One region of the Neorhizobium sp. IRS_2294 genome, then DNA from elsewhere that is predicted to be linked to it. Evidence: predicted binding sites of a transcription regulator. Region 1 holds the regulator's gene; each other region holds the start of a gene.

The links. Region 1 encodes LexA, which represses DNA repair genes until DNA is damaged. Its sites were predicted from a motif close to TGTTCNNNNTGTGTTCNG; they were not measured.
Region 2: a site for LexA is predicted at 2,445-2,462, ahead of ACQY1K_RS19925 (DUF2461 family protein). Genes of this name have one in related genera too.
Region 3: a site for LexA is predicted at 2,099-2,116, ahead of ACQY1K_RS03710 (energy-coupling factor ABC transporter ATP-binding protein). Genes of this name have one in related genera too.

Annotation. Positions count from the first base shown of each region.
Region 1 covers NZ_CP191439.1:1,641,927-1,646,088, reverse strand. Annotated here, with positions in the region: gene kdsA (3-deoxy-8-phosphooctulonate synthase) at 1-442, opposite strand, end outside; gene ACQY1K_RS07990 (VOC family protein) at 447-1,322, opposite strand; gene lexA (transcriptional repressor LexA) at 1,515-2,234, shown strand; gene ACQY1K_RS07980 (ComEC/Rec2 family competence protein) at 2,215-4,162, opposite strand, start outside.
Region 2 covers NZ_CP191440.1:589,149-593,310, reverse strand. Annotated here, with positions in the region: gene ACQY1K_RS19940 (hypothetical protein) at 1-200, shown strand, start outside; gene ACQY1K_RS19935 (EthD family reductase) at 327-1,010, shown strand; gene ACQY1K_RS19930 (DUF3253 domain-containing protein) at 1,340-1,597, shown strand; gene ACQY1K_RS19925 (DUF2461 family protein) at 1,761-2,402, opposite strand; gene ACQY1K_RS19920 (DUF2256 domain-containing protein) at 2,626-2,790, shown strand; partial or broken gene ACQY1K_RS19915 (IS3 family transposase) at 3,125-4,162, opposite strand, start outside.
Region 3 covers NZ_CP191439.1:788,842-793,003, forward strand. Annotated here, with positions in the region: gene ACQY1K_RS03695 (acyl-CoA thioesterase) at 1-166, shown strand, start outside; gene ACQY1K_RS03700 (biotin transporter BioY) at 171-734, opposite strand; gene ACQY1K_RS03705 (energy-coupling factor transporter transmembrane component T family protein) at 764-1,369, opposite strand; gene ACQY1K_RS03710 (energy-coupling factor ABC transporter ATP-binding protein) at 1,366-2,043, opposite strand; gene ACQY1K_RS03715 (winged helix-turn-helix domain-containing protein) at 2,153-3,343, shown strand; gene glgB (1,4-alpha-glucan branching protein GlgB) at 3,399-4,162, opposite strand, start outside.

The DNA of each region.
Region 1 (4,162 bases):
GGCCCTTCTTCACGTTGATCGCGCAACCGGTCTTTGCGGCCGCGACGAGCAAGTCGGTCTGGCGCGACAGGAAGGCGGGGATCTGCAGGATATCGATCGTATCCGCCACAAGGCCGCACTGCTCTTCAGTGTGGATGTCGGTCAGAACCGGAAAGCCGTATTCCTTCTTGAGATCGGCAAAGATTGCCATCGCGTTGTCCAAGCCGATGCCGCGCTTGCCGGAGATCGACGTGCGGTTGGCCTTGTCGAAGGAGGATTTGTAGACGAGGCCGATGCCGAGCTTCTTGCAGAGTTCGACAAGCGTGCCGGCGATCATGAACGCATGATCGCGGCTTTCCATCTGACAGGGACCGGCAATCAGCGAGAGCTTTGCCGTGTTTGAGAAAACGACTTTCGAACTCCCCTCGCCCACGGACACTTCAGAATTGGCGGAGACTGTCATTTCACTATTCCTCGAAACCGAAAACCACACCTTGCCCCGGGGCTGCCGACACGATCACGCGGCCATCCCTGCGGATGAATGCGACGTCATTAGCAGCAAGGGTGATCTCTGTCACGGCGAGATCGGTGGTCTTGAAGATGATCCCGCGCGCAGCGAGGCGCGACGATGACAAGGGCTTCATCGAAGACCGGAACTCGTCGCTGAACGTGTCGTTGGATTGAATGCGGATGCTGGCATTGGCAGCTTCGATCCGCAGACCGTCTTTCCCTTGCTCGGGTTGCGTCTCGAACACGGTTTCGAAAAGCGGCAGAAACTCCAGCGGGTCATCTGCAGAAAAGACGATCTCTCGAAGGCCTGTAACGGCGTTTGCGTGCTCATCTAGACCACCGCGATCTGCCGGTAATGCGGCCATGCGCTGGCAGGAAAACAGCAAGATGTCATCGACCTCGGGGACTGCCGCGAACGCCAGACGGAATGAGACTTCGCTCTCCCCACCATCGGGCAACTGCATCGGGCGGGAGAATTGAAGCATCTCGCCCGCAGACATGTGCCCGTCCACAAAACGGCTATGATCGGCCGCTGCATCCTGCGTCCCGACGACCACCGCCGATAGACCTTCCCTTTTCCGCTGGCCGCGAAAGCGGATGTCGCGATCGGTGAACACGTTGCCTCGTTTTGCCGCAAGCGAGGCTTGCCGACGGTTCACAATGGCCAGCGGCTCGAGATACGAGCCATCCGCGAAGAATATGCAGGCATTAGCTGTGCCGAAAGGGTGAACACCTTCAGGTGCCACAGTAAAGCCGAGAGCGGTCAACCTCCCCCGCGCTGACGCCAGATCTGCAACGGGCAGAACCAAATGATCGACTGACTTGTTACCCACTTACACCCCCAAAGTCTTATTCCGCAGAACATTGGCTATCGCGGGAAGCTCGGCAAGTGCTGCGCACGAACTGAATACGTGATCGAACGCTGAAATGAGACTATTCTTGAGCAAAAATTTGGGGCTTGCGGAACACAGATAGAACATATAGCGTCCGTTCTGCATTTGTTTCCAATTCTGAGGGTCCCATCCATGCTGACACGCAAGCAACAGGAGTTACTTCTGTTCATCCACGAGCGGATGAAAGAATCAGGCGTGCCGCCGTCGTTTGACGAAATGAAGGACGCCCTCGACCTTGCATCGAAGTCCGGCATCCATAGGCTGATCACCGCGCTCGAGGAGCGTGGCTTTATTCGCCGCCTGCCGAACAGAGCACGCGCGCTCGAAGTGATCAAGCTGCCTGACGCCTATGTGGCGAACCTTCATCCGCGACGGGGTTTTTCTCCCAGTGTCATCGAGGGAAGCCTCGGCAAAACGCAACCGGTCGTCGCTCAGAAGCCGGCGCCGGTCATGGCGGACAATCCGTTCTCGACAAACATCCCGGTCATGGGTCGAATCGCTGCCGGCGTGCCGATCTCCGCGATCCAGAACAACACCCATGACATCGCCGTTCCGATCGAGATGCTGGGTTCCGGCGATCATTACGCGCTCGAAGTGAAGGGCGATTCGATGATCGATGCCGGCATCCTCGATGGCGATACCGTCATCATCAAGAATACCAGCACCGCAAGTCCAGGCGATATCATCGTTGCCCTGGTCGATGAGGAAGAAGCGACCCTGAAGCGGTTTCGCCGCAAGGGTGCCTCGATCGCACTGGAAGCGGCAAACCCGGCTTACGAGACCCGCATCTTCCCGCCCGACCGGGTGAAGGTCCAGGGCAAGCTTGTCGGCCTTATTCGCCGCTATCATTAAGAACGGTGTCATCCCGGAGATGCGCAGCAACAGCCTCCGGGATGCCAAAGTCGAGTTGTCGCGTTCGCCAGTCATAGAACCGGTGGACGGTCCACGGACGGCTTGAGGTCTGTGCGCTGTCTCGCATCGCCGCCGTAATCTTGATGTCTGGCGCTGTCGCGTTCGGAATAATGGTGATTTCCAGTGCGCCAGTCCGGCGCAACGTCCGCCTGCTGAGAAGCAAGGCGCCGGAGCGGCAAGTATCGAAGCGTGCGCCGGGCGAGACGATGATCCGACCGACATCGCAGGCAAGACCGGTGTATCGGTTGTCTTCGACGGTGACGATCCGGATGTCCTGAGCAGTCTGCGCCGCGCACAGGATTTTCGGCAGACAGGCGAATCGTCCGGGCTTCAATGCTTGAAGAAAACCCCTGACATATTCGATTTCCCGGCGCGTCAAATCCGGTCGCGAATGTGGTCCAGGTGGTCTGTCATCGCTTTTCGCAAGGCTGGCACCTCGCGCTGGTTCCGAAGAGGCAAGAACCGGCAAGGCGAGCGGTTGTTCTCCGGTCTCAAGCACCAGCGCTCGCCGCCATTGATCGTAGATAAATCCCGGCGGTCGGGTTCGATTGAGGGTGATCTTGTCATCCTGGATCACGCCGACCGATGCGCCGTCTTCGGATATGACGATATCAGGCCTCGGCGCCGAGCCTGAGCGGACCGCAAAGAGCAAAGCCACCGCCATGAACAGCGCGCCTGTCAGCCTCAGCGGCGTGCGCAGCAGCGTCAGAAGCAGAAAGCCTGCCGTCGCCAGAGGCAGGAAAAGCGGGTTCTGCCGGCCGATGGCAATATCGCCGCCCCATGCGGCGACGATCTCGGCAATGCGAATGACGATCCGCAGCCCCTCGCCCATGATGAACAGAAAGGGAGCATCCAGCCCGAACGGCATCAGCAGCATGGCCACGAGACCTGCCGGCATCACCACGAAGGAAATGATCGGCATGGCCGCGAGATTGGCCGCGAGGCCGTAGGTGGTCAGATGGTGGAAATGCTCGATCGAATAGATCGACGTCGATGTACTGCCGATCAGCGACGTCACCACGATCCCGGCAATGAAATGGAACGTCGCCGCGACACCCGTTATCCACCGGTTGCTACCTTTTGTCTCCTCCTTACCTTTCGCGAAATATCGCGTCCAGAGGGCGAACCCTGCCACCAGTGCCGCGGTTGCCGCAAACGACATCTGGAAACTCGGACCCAGAATCTCCGACGGCGAGATGGCGAGGATGATGATTGCCGAAAGGGCGACGTTGCGAAGGCTGATGGAGGGTCGATCGACGAGCACGGCGACCAGCATCACCGCCATCATGATATAGGCCCGCTCGGCGGAAACCCCGAACCCGGAAATCAGGTAATAGGCGGTCGCCATGACAAGCGCACCGAACGCGGCAAACTTCTTGATCGGATAGGCCTGCGCAAAGCCTGGAAACAGCGACAGGACGGAGCGAACGCCGACGAAGAAGATACCGGCTGCCAGCGCCATGTTGAGGCCTGAGATCGCGACGATATGGGCCAGTCCGGACAGACGAAGCGCCTCGGTCGTCTCACGGGAAATTGCACGGCGCTCGTCGGTCACGATTGCGGCAGCAAAAGCGCCCGCATCCCCCTTGACCGTATCGCGGATGCGATTGCCGATTGCGCTGCGAAGCGCAAAAAGCCCTCGCTGCATGTCCGACCATAACCCGGGTTGGTCATCGATCGCCGGTTGTACGCTAGGCGCGCCGTAAAAGAAGCCAACGGCCCCGATTTGATCGAAGTAGGAGGAGAAGGCGAAATCGTTCAATCCGGGAAGCGCCGGGCCAGAGGGTGGCGACAGACGGGCACGGCCGGAAACGCGCTCTCCGATGTCTGCAGGTTCGTGTTGGCTTCTGGCAAGAACCGAGACGCGC
Region 2 (4,162 bases), on a different replicon from region 1:
TGACTTCAACCGACGGTCTGTTCCGATCCATCCGCGTCGGCTCGATGAAGCTAGCGAACTGGATCGTCATGCCGCTGATAATTCACAGCTTCGCCCCCACCGGATTCGCGGCCCGGCGCATCCCGCGTACTACCGGCTGCGGGCGGCAGGCGTCGTCGGCCTGCTCGACCGATCTGCTTCGTCTAACGTCGGTGAAGTAACGTGACGGGCCGATCAAGTCAGGGCGTTCGGTCAATCCCAAACAGCAAGATCATCCGCAGCCGGGAAAAGTCAGCCAGCTAAACAATTTAACCAAGTCAATCGACACAACACAGTCAGAACCTTCCGTGATCCGATTCTTCGCCCTCCTCCCCCGCCGCCCCGATATCGACCGCCAGCGCTTCCACGACCATTGGCGTCACCCGCACAGCACCATGGGACGCCAGATCCCGGGCATGCTCACCTACGTCCAAGGGCACCAGTTCGACACCGACCGCCTCGGCCCGGGTCAGGACAAGTACGACGGCGTTGCCATGCCGTCGTTCGACTCCCCGAAAGACGCCGCCGCACTGGTCGACGAGCCCTTGTTCGTCGACAACATCCGCCCCGACGAGCCGTTGTTCCAAGACCTGCCGAATGTCATCTTCTTCATCACCGAGGAGGATGTAATCGTCTCGCGGCCTCCAATGGGTGCCGTATCCGACGTTGATCGACAATGGGACGTGCTGGAGCGGCCGACCAGCATCCATCTCCTGCAGTTCGTGCACCTCGATGGCAATCCCGGCTGGGCGGGTGCTGATGACGCCGAGCTCGGCCTGCGGATCGGCGCGCTGCGTCACGCGGTGAACCGGCCGAGCGCCGAGGTGCACGGCGACGGCGCACCGTTCCTGGGCGCCCGCCAGTTGTGGTGGCCCACCCTGACGGCGTTCCAGGACGGCGTGGACACCGATCGGGCCGCCTTCGACGAGCTCCTCGCCCGAGCCGGTCAAGCCGTCACCATGTTGGCGGTCTCAGAGCGGTTTGTGCGGTGAGGCGGAGTTTTTTGGAGCGGCCGACAGGGCGCTAACCCTGCCGACCCTTTACGTCTTATCTGATCGGACTAACCCGCAGAGACACTGTCAAGCCGCTGCGGGTTAATCGGACTGAAGGGGAGCGCTGAAGGTCGCCATAGGGGGGTGAGAGGTTTTCGTATCGCTTTGCCTTAAGGAGGTCGATCTCTCCCCAGCTCAACACGGAGCCGTCCAGTCCACCACCACCGCTGTGAGGTGTATTCCGCAGAGATGGTCTTGCCTGATGCTTTGCTGAGACAATGTAACTGTCAAATGACCCGCGAGACAGTTCAATTAAATGGGGACGAGCCATGAGCGCGAATGCGGAATCGACCATTTTGAGTTTTGTCGCCAGTCGACCTGATGGGACGACGTGCCCGAGCGAAGTTGCGCGTAGCCTTGCAAATGATCACAATGCCCCGCTTGAGTGGCGTGACTACATGCCGGCCGTCCATGAAGCGGTTGATGCCTTGATTGTGCGAAGAGAGATCACCCTTTCCTGGAAATCTGTCGTAATGGGGGAGAGAGCCGGTCCATACCGTATAAGTGCTCGCAAGCAAAATCTCTAATGCCGAGACGTCTGCAGCCACCTTTTTAGCGTCCTAAACAATCTCAATGACAGGAAACCGATCAAGCACATCCCGACCGTGCTGATAGTCGCGAGCCTACTTTTTCGTCTCGATAAGCTTCGGGTCAGTAAGTGTGCGCGCAAGAGCCGTCCGGTTATCGGGACTACGGGAGCTTAGTCGTTGCCCGATTGATGTAATCGACCAGGGCGCGGGCAGCGGCGAATGATTTTACTATTTCCTCGACGAGATTGGAGGACACGAGCATCTCGTCAGAAACGTTGCGACAGGCTCCGAAGTTTTTGAGATTGAAAAAGTCGAGCGCGTCGTGATTTCTGACGTACCCGCTGGCGCTCAAATCATGACCGCCCGTCAGACCATTTGGGAAATATGTCCGAAATAATGGACCCTCGACGATCCCTCTCCATTTGCCGGTGTGGCTTGCGATTGTTTGCCGCAAAATGCGGGCAAGCCGTGGCGGGGGTAGCAGCGCTCCGCCTCCGCTGTATGAGCTGTGCGGAGAGATTTGCATGTAATATGTCGCGGCTGCGTTCTTCGAAGGCGAAACTCGCAACGTGATGCAGCAGGTGCCTTTCGAGATAGACGCGGCACTCAAACATTTGCGGGGATCTCGGTTGGCCTCATCTACGCGCTTGTCGATCGACCCTGTGCTATTAGCCAACGCTAGGGTGAATTCGATTAAGTCGCGGCGCGCGCAATCAAGTTCAGCTCGGTTGTCGTCAAGCCACTCGGCGCCGTGATTACTGGAGGCTTCCTCTAGAAAATCAAAAGTCGATCGGTTGATCATTCACTGTCTCAAACATGGCAAACTGGCCTGTCATAGGACAGGCGGAACATAAAGTGAGCGGAAATAGCTCAAGCGGACATGAAAAGAGTTGGAAGTCGGATGCTTCCAATCGCTGATTGCTACCCCCAGATAGGGTAGGGCTCGTGGAATTGCCACTTCGGTAACTGAGCGGCGATTGGTACGCTCGCATTTTCGTGAACACATTGTCTAGGAGAGGATCCATATGGCGAGAATGGTCAAGAAAGCGGATCTGCCGATAAAAACGTGTGCGACATGCGGCAAACCCTTTGCATGGAGGCTGAAGTGGGCCAAGAACTGGAGCGATGTGAAGTACTGTTCTGAACGCTGCCGCCGCTCTAAGCTAAAGCCACCACATCCAAAGTTATAGAATCCTGCCCGCCTGCAGATGCTTCGAAGGCTGCCGTACAAGCCGCGTCTGGCTATGGTGGAGCAAACTTAGGACATTCTGAGCTATTTTCGGTGACGAAAGATGGAGGCGAAGTGTCTTGGCACCATCACGGCTGCCGAAGAGATGATCCTAATGCCTTTGATCCTCTTGCTTTGCGGGTCGTATTGACCCCTGGCGCAACAGTGGCCCGATCAGGTCGTGACGTCTTCGCGCCCAGTCACAGCCGACATAACCCGGAAAAGACTGCCGAGTAGAGCTGGCTCGGTTTGTCTGAACAGTTTCGGGCGTTTCGCTAAGTGGATTTCCACCTCGATTATGCCGCCACCATCATTGGTGCCAGCGCGTTGAAGTAGGCCTGATCCGGCGTCCTCCGGTCAAGGGATGAATGTGGGCGTCGGCTATTGTAAAAGGTCAGATAGCGGCGGATGCCAGCGCGGGCCTCGGACACTGTTTTATAGGCGTGGAGGTAGACTTCCTCGTATTTGATCGAACGCCAGAGCCGCTCGACGAAGACGTTGTCCCGCCACGCACCCTTGCCATCCATCGAGATGGCAATCTCAGCCTTTTTCAGCACCGCCGTGAAGTCGACGGAGGTAAACTGCGAGCCCTGATCGGTGTTGAAGATGTCCGGCTTTCCGTAGCGGGCAAGCGCTTCCTCGACCGCTTCGATACAGAAGGCTGCTTCCATCGTGATCGACAGCCGCCACGACAAAACCCTCCGACTGAACCAGTCGACGACCGCGCAAAGATAGACGAAGCCCCGCGCCATGGGGATGTAGGTCAGGTCCATCGCCCAGACCTGGTTGGGGCGGGTGACCGCCAGCTTGCGGAGGAGATACGGATAGATTTTGTGACCGGGAGCCGGTTTCGAAGTGTTCGGGCGACGGTAGATCGCCTCGATGCCCATCTTCTTCATCAGCGTGGCGACGTGCAGCCGCCCAGTCTCCAGCCCTTCTCCCCTCAAGAGCCCTTGCAACATCCGACTTCCGGCAAATGGGTAGTCGAGATGCAACTCGTCGATCCGGCGCATCAGAGCCAGATCGCCGTCAGACACCGGACGCGGCGAATAATAGACGCTGCCACGGCTGAAGCCGAGAAGCTTCGCCTGGCGCACGACGGATAGCTTATGCTCGCGGTCGATCATTTCTTTCCGCTCAGCAATCCCGCCTTGCCGAGCGCTCCGGCTAAAAAATCATTCTCCAGCGTCAGCTCCCCGATCTTGGCGTGCAGCGTTTTGACATCGACGGTTGGACCCGCCGGTTCCGCCTTCGCTTCATCGCCGAAAACGCCTGTCGCTCCCTCAAGGAGCTGGTCTTTCCACTGCTTGATCTGGTTGGCGTGCACGTCGAAC
Region 3 (4,162 bases), 850 kb from region 1:
GAGCAAGATCGGCGGCAAGTCCGCAGGCTTTATCGTCCGCTTCACGCGCGGCAGCGATGAGGTGGCCGAAGCCGAAATCGTCTGGTCCGCATGCGATCCGGAAACCCGGACGCCGGCCGCGCTGCCCGAAGACCTGCGCGACTGGCTGTATCAGTTCCTCGACTGACTGCTTACGCGCGCTGCGGCAGCAGCGGATAGCCTGCCATCACGGCCCGACCGGCGAGCGCCGCAATCACAGCCTTCAGGACGTCGCCCGGAATGAAAGCGAGCGAGCCGAGAAACGCTTTGACGAAGCCCATGCCGGTGATCAGCGCCAGATAGGTGATGCCGATCCCGTAAAGCACGATCACGCCGCCCATCAGGGCTGCGATAAAGAAGTTCACACCCTGCACCAGCCCTGCCTGGTCGCGACCCACCATGATCTGCGACAGATAGCCGGTTACCATCGCGGCAAACACCCAGCCGATCAGATAACCGGTCGTCGGCGCCATGAAGACGGCAAGGCCGCCGCGGCCGCCGGACAGAACCGGCAGACCGATCGCTGCAAGCACCAGTACCAGGAGGACCGCGATCGTGCCGCGCTTGGCGCCGAGCACGACGCCGGCCAGCATCACGCCGAGCGATTGCGCCGTGATGGGGACGGGAATGAAACCGAGCATGACCGGCGGCACCAGTCCCAGCACGATGATGATAGCGGCAAACAGGGCGGCCAGAACGAGATCACGAGTAGGCAAATAGCTATTCCTTGACGACTGAATCTGTATCACTTCTGCGCACGGATTGCCCGGGCGTCAATTGCGCTGGCAATCTCGTCGGCATTCTTCAATGTGAGGATGATCAGCGGGACGATGATGGAGAGGGTTCGAGGGCGCAACCCTCGCGCGATATGCGCATCGCGGATGGCCTGGTGACGCAGCAGGATTTCCGGAATGAAGCGCAGCACAAGGCCGATCGACAGGCCGATATCCGCAGCTTTTACAAGCCCGAGCTTTTCAAGCGGCAAAGCCGCAAATGTCACTTCCGTAATAAAATCGCCGGTAGTAGTCGTGGCCGTCACCGCGGACGCAAGAAGCGCCAGCGCCGAAAGCCGGAAAAACACGCTGACGGCCTCGACAGGGCTGTTGAAAACCAGCGTGAACAGCGCAACGGCTGCGATGGTGAGGACAAGAACCCGCAGCCGCAGCCATGTTTGCCGCCATCCGATTCGCAGCGAAGCGAAAAGCAGGCCGCTGGCGACCGCACCGACGCCAAGCACTAACGGCGACTGGATCAGGAACAGCGCAAGGCTTGCGACCGCCAGCAGCACAAGCTTCGCCCGGGCCGAAAGCCGGTGCAGAAAGCCGCTGCCGTCCACGTAAAGCGTCTTCATGCGGCAAGCTCGCGGTAACGGGCAATGATCTCGGCAGCGTTTCCGTCGCCGGCAAGCCGGCCGTTGTCAAACAACAGAACCCGCTCGAAGCCCGCGATGAGATCGAGATCGTGGGTGAGCACTATGACGTTTTCGGTGAGCTCTCTGATCGTGCGGGCCACCAGGTTGCGGTTTTTCAGGTCCAGCTGGTTGGTCGGCTCGTCCATGATCAAAATGTCCGGTTCGGTCACCAGAACCGAGGCGAAGGCCGCAAGCTGCAACTCGCCGCCGGAAAGCTCGTGCGATCGACGGTCGGCAAGATGTCCGATGCCGAACCGCGAAAGGATCGCCGTCGTTCGGGCCTCGATCTCGGCTTTCGAAAGCTTGCGCGACGTCAGGCCGAGCGCGATGTCTTCCTTCAGGATCGGCAGGATGATCTGGTTCTGCGGGTTCTGGAAGATGAAACCAACCTGCGCGCGGGCGCGGTCGGTGTCGGCCTTCGTATCGAAGCCGTTGACGACGACATTGCCGCTCGCGGGAGAGACAAGTCCGTTGATCATCCGCGCAAACGTTGTCTTGCCGGAGCCGTTGAGGCCGATCACGCCGATGCGGCGCTCGGTCAGCCGCACCGTCAGCGGATGCAGCGTGACACGCCCGTCGAAGCGGGCTTCGGCCTTGTCGAAATGGATGTCCAATGCCGGTCCTCGGTTGCTGAACGGTCTATATCGCGGCGGGAGCAGAGCGGGAAGGCGGAATGAAAAGTGAACATTGCATCCGGTCCACTGTCGCCCTAGTCTCGTTGCCATGGCGATTCTGATCGACAATGCCCGCGCAAGACGGATTTTCATCGAACGGCAGCAGCTTTCCGCACCGCCGACCCGTGCGCTCAACAAGGCCGGTCTTCTGCAACTGATCGATGATCTGGGCTTCGTGCAGGTGGATAGTATCGCCACCGTCGAGCGCGCCCATCACATGATCCTGTTTTCGCGCAACCAGACCTATCGGCGAGAGCATCTGACATCGCTTCTGGAAAAAGACGGCGAGCTGTTCGAGCACTGGACCCACGACGCCTCGATCATTCCGGCGCGTCTGTTCCGCTACTGGAAGCATCGCTTCCGCCGCCGCGAACCGATCCTGGCCGAGCGCTGGCGCAAATGGCATGGCGAGAGTTTCGATTCCGCCTTCGAGGACACGTTCAAGCACATCTCCGAAAACGGTGCGATCATGTCGCGCGACATGAAGATGGAGGATCACAAATCCGGCGGCTGGTGGAACTGGCATCCCAACAAGACGGCGCTCGAATATTACTGGCACACCGGCAAGCTTTCGATTGCCGGCCGGGTGAATTTCCAGAAGATCTACGATCTGACCGAGCGCGTTATTGCCGCCCACCATCACGAACCGGATGTCAGCCACGAGGACTTCATCGACTGGGCCTGCCGCAGCGCGATGGAAAAGCTTGGCTTTGCCACATCGGGAGAACTCGCTGCCTTCTGGGATATCGTCACGCCGGAAGAGGCGAGGGACTGGGTGAAAGCCCATCGCGATGAACTCGTCGAAGTCCTGATCGAAACCGCCGACGACAGCCGCCCGCGCGCTTCCTTCGCGTTCTCAGGCTTTCCCCAAAACCTCGGCGATATTCCAGAACCGCCGGCACGGGTGAGGGTGCTCAGCCCGTTCGATCCGCTACTGCGCAACCGTGACCGGGCGGTGCGGCTGTTCGATTTCTTCTACCGCATAGAGGTCTTTGTGCCCGAGCCGAAGCGGCAATACGGCTATTACGTCTTTCCGCTTCTGGAAGGCGACCGCATGATCGGTCGCATCGACATGAAGGCGGAGCGCAAAACGGGTGTGCTTGATGTCAAGCGGCTGTGGCTGGAAAAGGGTGTTCGGGCATCCGCAGGCAGGCTGGCCAAGCTCGATGCCGAGCTGCAGCGGGTGGGGCGGTTTGCCGGCGCGGACAAGGTCGTCTATCGAGACGGCTGGCGGGACTAGGTCCCGTCAGCCGTTTCATCTCTTGGAAGCGCTCAATCCGGGTGATGCCGGGGACTTAACCCCGCCACCGCAAATACACCGTCGCCAGTGGCGGGATGTCGAGAGCGATGGACGCTGTCTTGCCATGCGCCGACTGGTTCTCCGTCCAGGCTTCCGTCTGGCCGAAATTGGTGCCGCCGTAGATCGCAGCGTCGGTATTCAGCACCACTTCCCAGCGCCCTTCGAACGGCACGCCGATCCGGTAGCCGTGCCGCGGCACCGGCGTCATGTTGGAAGCGACGATGATTGCCGACTGCCGATCCTGCGACAGGCGCAGCATCGCGGTAACGGAGTTTTCCGCATCGTCGGACACGGCCCATTCGAAGCCTTCAGGATGGAGATCGCCATACTGAAGCGCCGGCTCGGCCGAATAGAGCGCATTGAGATCGGCGATCAAGCGCTGCATGCCCGCATGATCGGGGCTGTCCAGCAGATCCCAGACAACGGACGCGTCGTGGTTCCACTCGGTCACCTGCGCGACTTCGCCGCCCATGAACATCAGCTTCTTGCCGGGATGGCCCCACATGAAGCCGTAATAGGCACGCAGATTGGCCATCTTCTGCCAGTGGTCGCCCGGCATCTTGCCAAAAAGTGAGCCCTTGCCGTGCACCACTTCGTCATGGGACAGCGGCAGCATGAAGCGTTCGGAATAGGCATAGACCATGCCGAAGGTCAGGCTTCCGTGCTGGTATTTGCGATAGACCGGATCTTCCTCCATGTAATGGAGCGTGTCGTGCATCCAGCCCATGTTCCACTTGAAGTCGAAGCCCAGTCCACCCT